Regions from separate parts of the Neisseria yangbaofengii genome, predicted to be linked through region 4. Evidence: predicted binding sites of a transcription regulator. Region 4 holds the regulator's gene; each other region holds the start of a gene.

Region 1 (2,208 bases), 420 kb from region 4:
ACCACCCATTTTCAAACTCCTTAAAAATAACAAAGGTTAAAACTACGTTAAAAAAACTACTGAGAAAATTTTAAATCAGTGTGCATCATGTGCCTGACCGATATAGACAAACGCCAGCGCCATGAAGATAAATGCCTGCAGGGTAATTACCAAGATATGGAAAATCGCCCACACCAAACCTGCAACCAGATGTACGCCAAACAAAATCGGATCCATCAGACCGACACTGCCCGATACCGCCCAAGCGCCGCCGAGCAAGGCAATCAGCAGGAATACCAATTCGCCTGCGTACATATTACCAAACAACCGCATACCGTGGGATACGGTTTTTGACAAAAATTCAACGATATTCAGCAGGAAGTTTGCCGGAGCGAGTTTCGGACCGAAAGGGGCGCTGAACAGCTCGTGGAACCAACCGCCGAAGCCTTTGATTTTGATGTTATAGTAGATACACACCAGCAATACACCGATGGCCAGTGCCAGCGTGGTATTCAAATCGGCAGTCGGCACGACACGCAGCAGCGCATGGTGGTTACCGGTGAGGTGTTGCCATACCCACGGCAGCAAATCGACAGGCAGCATATCCATGGCGTTCATCAGGAAAATCCAGACAAACAGGGTCAAGCCCATTGGTGCTACGATTTTGCGCGACTGCTCGTTGTGGATAATGCTTTTGCACATATCGTCAACAAATTCATACAGGATTTCGACTGCGGCCTGAAAGCGTCCGGGAACGCCTGCGGTGGCTTTACGCGCACCGCTCCACAGTAGGAAACTGCCGATTACGCCCATCAATACGGCAAAGAAAACCGCATCGATATTAACGAACGAAAAATCGGCGATATTTTTCAGGCCTTGGCCCTGAGTTACGTCCTGCAGACTGGTCAAGCTTTGCAAGTGGTGCTTGATATAGTCGGCAGCGGTCATAGATTCACCTGCCATAGTCTTTAACTCTCAAATAATACAAAAAAACCAAATGGCTGACGCCGAGCAATCCGAAGAAAAACGGAAGGAAAACCAGTGATTCATGCCAAATTGCAAATACAATCAGCATCAACACCAGCGACAGCACTACTTTTAAAACTTCTCCAAAAATAAACATCCTGCTTTGCAGGTAAGAATTATTTTTAACAAGCTTTAAAAGTAAAACTGCAATAGATGAAGGGATGAGATACGTGATTCCGCCGGCTAAAGCCGACCAAAAACCGCTTTTGCCTACAATTATTACACTTAAGACAGAAACCGCAAATAAGACAATCACTTGTAAAACTAAAATCTGCTTCATATTTTTAAGGCGGTTGAGCCACAATACCAAAGCGAGGCTACTATAATCAAGAAGTGCTATGTCGTCAAGCGATTGTTAAGCTTTGTGAAACATTATTATTTGGGGATATTGCAATTTAAGAAAAAGTTTCTTTGTTTAACAACTGCAATTCTGCGGGGATTTTAACACAAATTACATACTGTTACATGCTTATTAATCTTGAAATACAATAATTTATGAACGCCCACCATATTCCCATGTCTCAATTTCAAAATAATCCCTTTGATTTCAATCAGATTTTAATAAGGCCGTCTGAAATTTTCAGACGGCCTTAAACTTCAAATTTTTGTGCAAATGAAACAGTTTTACTTAAATTTTTGGCATTCCGCCTAAATAAAATAAAGGTTATGCATCGTATTGAATACCCAATTGTTTCAACAGATATTCCAATGTTTCCGGCGTGTCGAAATGCAACACGATTTTGCCTTTTTTCTGATTAGTAGTTTTGATTTCGGCATTCACGCCCAAGCGCTCGGTCAATATGTCATTCATACGCTGTACATCAGGGCTGATGATTTTCTTCGACCCGGCTTCTTTGCTTTGATGCGCCAGTTGGCTACGGCGCTCGACTTCGCGCACTGACCAACCGTTTTTCACTGCTTTCTGCGCCAATTCCAATTGCTCGACCACGGACAATGTCAATAATGCGCGCGCATGCCCCATTTCCAAGCGGCGTTGGTAGAGCATATCCTGCACCGGCTCAGGTAAGCTCAGCAAACGCAAACTGTTGGAAATCGCGCTGCGGCTTTTGCCGACAGCCTTGGCCACGGTTTCATGCGTTAAACCGAACTCATCGACCAAACGTTTCAGGCCTTGCGCTTCCTCAATCGGATTCAGGTTTTCACGTTGCAGGTTTTCAATCAAACCCATGGCCAATGCGGTTT
Region 2 (2,208 bases), 560 kb from region 4:
CTCAAATGCCCACAGCTGCTCGGTGTAACTTTCTTGGTCGAGGTCGTAAGGCACAAATGCTTCGGGCTTAACCGACTTTACATTCCAAGCATGAAAGTATTCGTGGCTGAACAGGCCGAGCAGTTGGGTATAGGCTTCGTCGGCTTCGCCTATATTGTGCAGCGGCAGGCTGTTGCGGTCGGCTAAAAGAGCGGTGCTGCTGATGTGTTCGAGGCCGCCGTAGATGTTGTCACCGATATGCAGCATAAACAGATATTCTTGAAACGGTGTAGGCTCGGGGAACATTGCCAATTCGGTTTCGCAGATTTTGCGAATGTCGTTGATAAAACGTTGGCGGTCAAAATCGCGGTAAAAGCCGCTTAAGGCAATGCGGTGTGGAATACCGGCGGCGGTAAAGTCTAGAAATTCAATCTTACCCATTTCAACCGGATGGTCGATTAAATCGGCATAAGAGGCCGTCTGAAATTGAAGTGCGGCGTTTTGGGGCAGGGTAGTGGCAATTTGCCATTGGCCGGGAAAATCTTGCAAAGTAACACCATGCGGTAGAGATTCGGAGCCATGGATTTTTAAAAACAGGCAGGCACCATCAAAGAAGCCGCGTTCTGTGCTTAAAAACGCGCCGCGCACGGATAAGTCAAACGCATAAACGGTGTAGCAAATTTGCCACTTGCCTTTCCGGCCGTTTGCCTGCCATTTATTCTTGGTCAATTGCGTCAATGCAACAGTATGACCATTGCAAGAAGCACTTAATTGCGTGATATGTCTGGAGAAGTCACGAATCAGATAGCTGCCCGGTACCCAATTGGGCAGGCTGAATTCAATAGGTAAATCATTGTCTTGATTTAAGCTCAATGTAATTTGGTATTCATGGCTCAAGGGGCGGAACGAGATTGTGTAATTAATCATATCTATTGCTTGGTTTGTTAAAATTAATGAATAGCGTCGGCATACAGTGTCTGATATTTAATTTACATCAAAAAGCCTTTAAAAAAACGGGTCTTGAAAAAAATGTATGTTGTTTATCGAGTTGGGTTTTATTTAAATATTTGATTATTAAAATTTTTTATTTTTTAAGCTGCGTATTGGTTTGAGCGGAAGAAATATAATATTGCTTGGCTCAATCTTGTATATATGTTAAATTTAGAAAAATTTATACTTTGCCTTAATGTTTTTTGTGGAAACGCAGAAAACATTCGGGCGGGTAAAACAAAAATTTTTAATTCCCATAATTTATGGAGACTCCCATGGACACACAAACTTATAACTACAAAGTGGTGCGCCAGTTCGCCATCATGACAGTAGTTTGGGGCATCGTGGGTATGTTGGTCGGTGTGATTGTCGCCGCCCAATTATACTTGCCGGCTCTTAATTTATCTGAAATCGGACCTTGGTTCCACTTTGGTCGTCTGCGTCCATTGCACACTAATGCAGTGATTTTCGCATTCGGTGGCTGCGGTCTGTTTGCCACTTCTTATTATGTCGTACAGCGCACCTGTAATACCCGCCTGTTTGGCGGTTGGTTGGCATCATTTACCTTTTGGGGCTGGCAAGCGGTCATTGTAGCGGCAGTCATCACCTTGCCGATGGGCTTTACTCAAGGTAAAGAATATGCGGAGTTGGAATGGCCGATCGATATCCTGATTACTCTGGTATGGGTGGCTTACGCAATCGTATTCTTCGGTACCATCGCCAAACGTAAAGTAAAACACATTTATGTGGCTAACTGGTTCTACGGCGGCTTCATCTTAGCCGTTGCCTTACTGCATATTGTGAACAACATCAGCATCCCTGCCGGCTTCATGAAATCTTATCCGGTATATGCCGGTGCCATCGATGCCATGGTTCAATGGTGGTATGGCCATAATGCGGTAGGTTTCTTCCTGACCGCGGGCTTCTTGGGCATGATGTACTACTTCGTTCCAAAACAAGCAGGCCGCCCGGTTTACTCTTACCGTTTGTCTGTGGTTCACTTCTGGGCATTGATTTTTACTTATATGTGGGCAGGCCCTCACCACTTGCACTACACCGCATTGCCTGACTGGACACAATCTTTGGGTATGGTCTTGTCGCTGATTCTGTTCGCACCATCTTGGGGCGGTATGATCAACGGTATTATGACCTTGTCTGGCGCGTGGGACAAACTACGTACCGATCCGATTTTGAAATTCTTGATCGTTTCCCTGTCTTTCTACGGTATGTCGACCTTTG
Region 3 (2,208 bases), 1.3 Mb from region 4:
GCGGGGCAACAGGGTGAATGCAGCCGTTTTCACGCATAAAGCGGTTGACGATGCCGCGTGCCAAGCCGCCGGAGAATAGGTTGGTTAACGCGGTGGTTTCGGCGCGTGGGCTTTGCAGGGCGGTGCGGTGCGCTGCGCTGGTGTCGGCTTCGTCGGCCAGCAGCAAAGCCGTGCCGATTTGAATGCCGTCTGCGCCCAATGTCTGTGCTGCGCGAGCGGTGGCCGCATTGCTGATGCCGCCGGCTGCAATCACCGGCACGTCTACCGCCGCGCGGATTTGCGGCAGCAGCGCAAAGGTACCGACTTGCTCATGCACTTTGCTGCGGAACATCGAGCGGTGGCCGCCGGCTTCCAAACCTTGCGCAATCACTGCATTCGCACCGTGTTCCACCAACCAGCGCGCTTCGTCAACCGTGGTGGCGGAACACAAAATTTTTGCGCCGCTTTGTTTGACCTGTTGAAGCAAATCCGCTTCCGGCAAGCCGAAATGAAAGCTAACTACCGGGGGCTTGAGTTCGGTAATGATGTCTGCCTGTGCGGCACCAAAAGGCTGCCGTCCGCCGCCTTGCGCAATATTATCGGCATCGATACCGAGTTCGCGATAATAAGGCGCCAGCGTGGCAAGCCATTGCTGCATCTTGCCGGCATCGGCTTCAGGTTGGCGGTGTGCAAAAAAGTTGACGTTAAACGGCGCATTGGTGGCGGCGCGTATGGCTTCGATTTCGGCACGCAGTTGATCGGGCGAGAGCATGGCGGCAGGCAGCGAACCGAGCGCACCGGAGCGGCAAGCGGCGATGGCCAGACGGCTGTTTTGCACACCGGCCATTGGTGCTTGAATCACGGGCAAGCGGCAGCCGAGCAGTTGGGTAAGGCGGTTGGGCATGGGCTTTCCTTTGTAGGATGACGGATTTTTTGCTGAAGTGAAAGAACAGTTTACCTATAATTAGGCCGTCTGAACATAAGTAAGATTATTTTCAGACGGCCTTTGTGAAGTGAGTTGACAAAAATCACTCAACCAATGCCGTCTGAAAAAATTACTGCTTTTTCAGACGGCATTGATTATGCTATAAATTAAATTCCTTTCCAATTTTGATTAAAAAAGAGTGCGCCATGCCGATTCGACCTTACACATACCATACCCCCGATATTCACGACACTTGTTTTGTCGACGACACCGCTGTTGTTATCGGCCGAGTCAGCCTTGCCGAGCAGGCCAATGTTTGGCCGCTGGTGGTGATGCGCGGCGATGTGAACCATATCCGCATCGGCGCCCGCACCAATATTCAAGACGGCAGCGTGTTGCACGTGACCGGCGTGCGTGAGCAGAAGCCGAAAGGTTCTCCTTTAATCATCGGTGAAGACGTAACCATCGGCCATAAAGTGATTCTGCACGGCTGCACCGTCGGCAACCGCGTGTTGGTCGGCATGGGTGCGATTGTGTTGGACGACGCAGTGATTGACGATGAAGTGATGATCGGTGCGGGCGGCGTGGTACCGCCGGGCAAACATCTGCAAAGCGGTTTTCTGTATCTTGGTTCTCCCGCCAGACAAATACGTGCTTTGACGGATGAAGAAAAAATGTTTTTAAAACAATCGGCTGTGAACTACGTTAATCTTGCGCAGGAATATAAATAACTATCTGAAACCGTTTAAAAACAGAATGGGTTTAATAAACAATGTTAGAGCTAATGGTTCTTTTTTTTGATATATTTCATAAAGAAAAATTCTGTGAGCAGCAGTATCAGTATGACTACGGCAAAATCGGGAATAAAATGACTGTTCCCGAGATGGTATTTGGGATCTATTATATAAAAACTTAAAATAAAATTAACTGCATATACGGCAAAACCGCATAAAGCATAGATAATGACTAATGCTTTCCAATGTTTTTTCATAAAATTTATTAATAATGAAAAATTCTTTTTATAGTTTTCCCAAAATTTTTTCATAGACATCATCATAATCCTTGTGAATAATTTAATGCATGGGAATCCGCACCCGGCAAAATATGTTTGTCAGGTACGGAATGAGGCGACGGCTTAGTAGCCGAATGAGCGTTCGGCTACATGTGAGCCTAACTTCTGCCCTAAATACCCGCCGACAGCCGCACCAACCTTGGCACCTGCAACCATTCCGCCGGGACCTCCGATTGCACCTAAAGCCGCACCTGTGAAACCTCCTGCCAAAGCACCGGCGCCAATGCCTGTA
Region 4 (2,208 bases):
ACCCTGAATTGCGCAAACTCAACTGCTACGACTGGAATCATGCGGTGGTGGTGCCGAAAAACCATCCTTTGCTCGATTGTAGAAATCCGCTCAGCATTGAAGATTTGGCCGGCTTCCCGTTGATTACTTATGAATTCGCCTTCCATTCCGGCAGCAGTATTGCACGCGCTTTTGCCAAAGCCAAGCTGGAGCAGCCGGAAGTCGCTTTGGCCGCAGCTGATACCGATGTACTGAAAACATATGTCAAACTGGGCTTGGGTGCGGGCTTGATGGCGAAAATGGCTTATGACCCGCAAGCCGATCAGGATTTAGAATTGATTGATGTTGCTCATTTGTTCGAGCCGTCGCCAACTTGGATTGCTATCCGTTCCGATACTTATTTGCGCGGCTATACTTATGACTTTATCGAAATGTTCGCACCGCATTTAAACCGCGAGACCATCGACCGCATCTTGTATGCACCGATTGTGGAAGACTTCTCTATTTAAAGCGTTTGTCTGCCCGGAGGCATAAAAAGGCCGTCTGAAACCAAAATGTTTCAGACGGCCTTTTTATGCCTCAACCTTACACGGCATGCGCACAACCGGATACCATTTTTTTCAAAGCCTGTGAATCAAGAATCTTAATGTGTTTGTGTTCCACTTCAATCAAGCCTTCGTGATGGAACTTCGACAGTGTGCGGCTGACTGTTTCCAGTTTCAAGCCCAAATAGCTGCCGATTTCTTCACGCGACATACGCAAAATGAAATCATTGGCGGCAAAACCACGCGAATACAAACGATTCGACAAATTCAACAAAAACGCGGCCAAACGCTCTTCGGCACGCATATTGCCTAACAACAACATTACGCCTTGATCGCGCACGATTTCGCGGCTCATCAAGCGGAAAAAGTGTGTTTGCAGGCTCGGAATGTTTTGACCTAACTCCTCCATGTGTGCAAACGGCAATTCACACACTTCACTATCTTCCAAGGCTACGGCATCACAGCTGTGGACATGCGAACAAATGCCGTCCATACCAATCAGCTCGCCCGACATAAAGAAGCCGGTCACCTGGTCACGCCCGTCTTGACTCGCCACTGTGGTTTTAAAGAAACCGGCGCGAATGGCAAACAAAGAAGTAAACGGCTCACCGGCACGGAACAGATATTCGCCTTTTTTCAGACGGCGGCTCTGACGGATCACGGCATCCAATTGGGAAAATTCGTTAGGCAACAAACCAACCGGCAAACAAAGTTCACGCAAAGAACACGTCGAACACAATGCTTTCAATTGATGTGTAGAATTGTGTGTGGCCATAAAATAAAAATACCTTTTTTATAAAACTTCTTGCCCTGACTAAGCTTATCTTGACTCATATCAAGACAGGTTTATCATAATGTGGCATTCTAGCAAACTAAATCGAATTTTACTAATTCGTTAAACAAAATATAGACACAACACGACCATCATGAAAATAATCTCAATAAAAAACAACGATATACCAGAGTTTGACCGCGACTTGATTGCCAAACTTCCGGCAAGTGGCCCACGCTATACTTCTTACCCTACTGCCGACCGCTTCCACGATGGCTTTCGCGAAGCCGAATACACCCATGCACTGCACTTACGCGGTTTGGGCGCGCTCAACAAGCCTTTATCGCTTTATATTCACATTCCGTTTTGCAATACCATCTGCTATTACTGCGGCTGCAACAAAATCATCACCAAGGATAAAACCCGTGCCGATGCTTATATTGAGTATCTCGAGCGTGAAATGGAGCTGCTCGCCCCTCATCTCAACGGCCGCCATCAATTAGCCCAACTTCACTTCGGCGGCGGCACCCCGACCTTCTTGAACGACGGCCAACTCGAACGCGTGTTTGAGATGATTCGCAAACATTTCCAACTCATACCCAACGGCGAATATTCCATCGAAATCGACCCGCGCAAAGTCAGCCGCGAAACAGTACACAAACTCGGCAAGCTCGGTTTCAACCGCATGAGCGTGGGCATTCAGGATTTCGATCCGAAGGTGCAAGAAGCGGTGAACCGCATTCAAAGCTTTGAAGAAACCAAAGAAGTGATTGATGCCGCCCGCGAAGCCGGCTTCAAATCTGTCAGCGTCGATTTGATTTACGGCTTGCCGCATCAATCGGTAGAGAGTATGAAAGCCACCATTGATACCGTGCTCAGCCTCGATCCCGACCGCTTGGCACTGTATCACTA

What was found. Region 4 encodes FNR, which switches genes on or off when oxygen is low (the NO sensors DNR and NnrR bind a similar motif). Its sites were predicted from a motif close to TTGATNNNNATCAA; they were not measured.
Region 1: the regulator FNR is predicted to act here: its motif matches at 1,547-1,560, upstream of H4O27_RS00885 (ATP synthase subunit I).
Region 2: the regulator FNR is predicted to act here: its motif matches at 964-977, upstream of ccoN (cytochrome-c oxidase, cbb3-type subunit I).
Region 3: the regulator FNR is predicted to act here: its motif matches at 998-1,011, upstream of H4O27_RS09105 (NAD(P)H-dependent flavin oxidoreductase).

Annotation. Positions count from the first base shown of each region.
Region 1 covers NZ_CP062976.1:161,758-163,965, reverse strand. The annotation lists gene atpE (F0F1 ATP synthase subunit C) at 1-9, opposite strand, end outside; gene atpB (F0F1 ATP synthase subunit A) at 76-942, opposite strand; gene H4O27_RS00885 (ATP synthase subunit I) at 932-1,285, opposite strand; gene H4O27_RS00880 (ParB/RepB/Spo0J family partition protein) at 1,670-2,208, opposite strand, start outside.
Region 2 covers NZ_CP062976.1:22,859-25,066, forward strand. The annotation lists gene H4O27_RS00100 (M61 family metallopeptidase) at 1-906, opposite strand, end outside; gene ccoN (cytochrome-c oxidase, cbb3-type subunit I) at 1,245-2,208, shown strand, end outside.
Region 3 covers NZ_CP062976.1:1,867,784-1,869,991, reverse strand. The annotation lists gene H4O27_RS09105 (NAD(P)H-dependent flavin oxidoreductase) at 1-883, opposite strand, end outside; gene H4O27_RS09100 (gamma carbonic anhydrase family protein) at 1,111-1,635, shown strand; gene H4O27_RS09095 (bacteriocin) at 2,040-2,208, opposite strand, start outside.
Region 4 covers NZ_CP062976.1:579,340-581,547, reverse strand. The annotation lists gene H4O27_RS02880 (CysB family HTH-type transcriptional regulator) at 1-488, shown strand, start outside; gene fnr (fumarate/nitrate reduction transcriptional regulator Fnr) at 565-1,299, opposite strand; gene hemN (oxygen-independent coproporphyrinogen III oxidase) at 1,451-2,208, shown strand, end outside.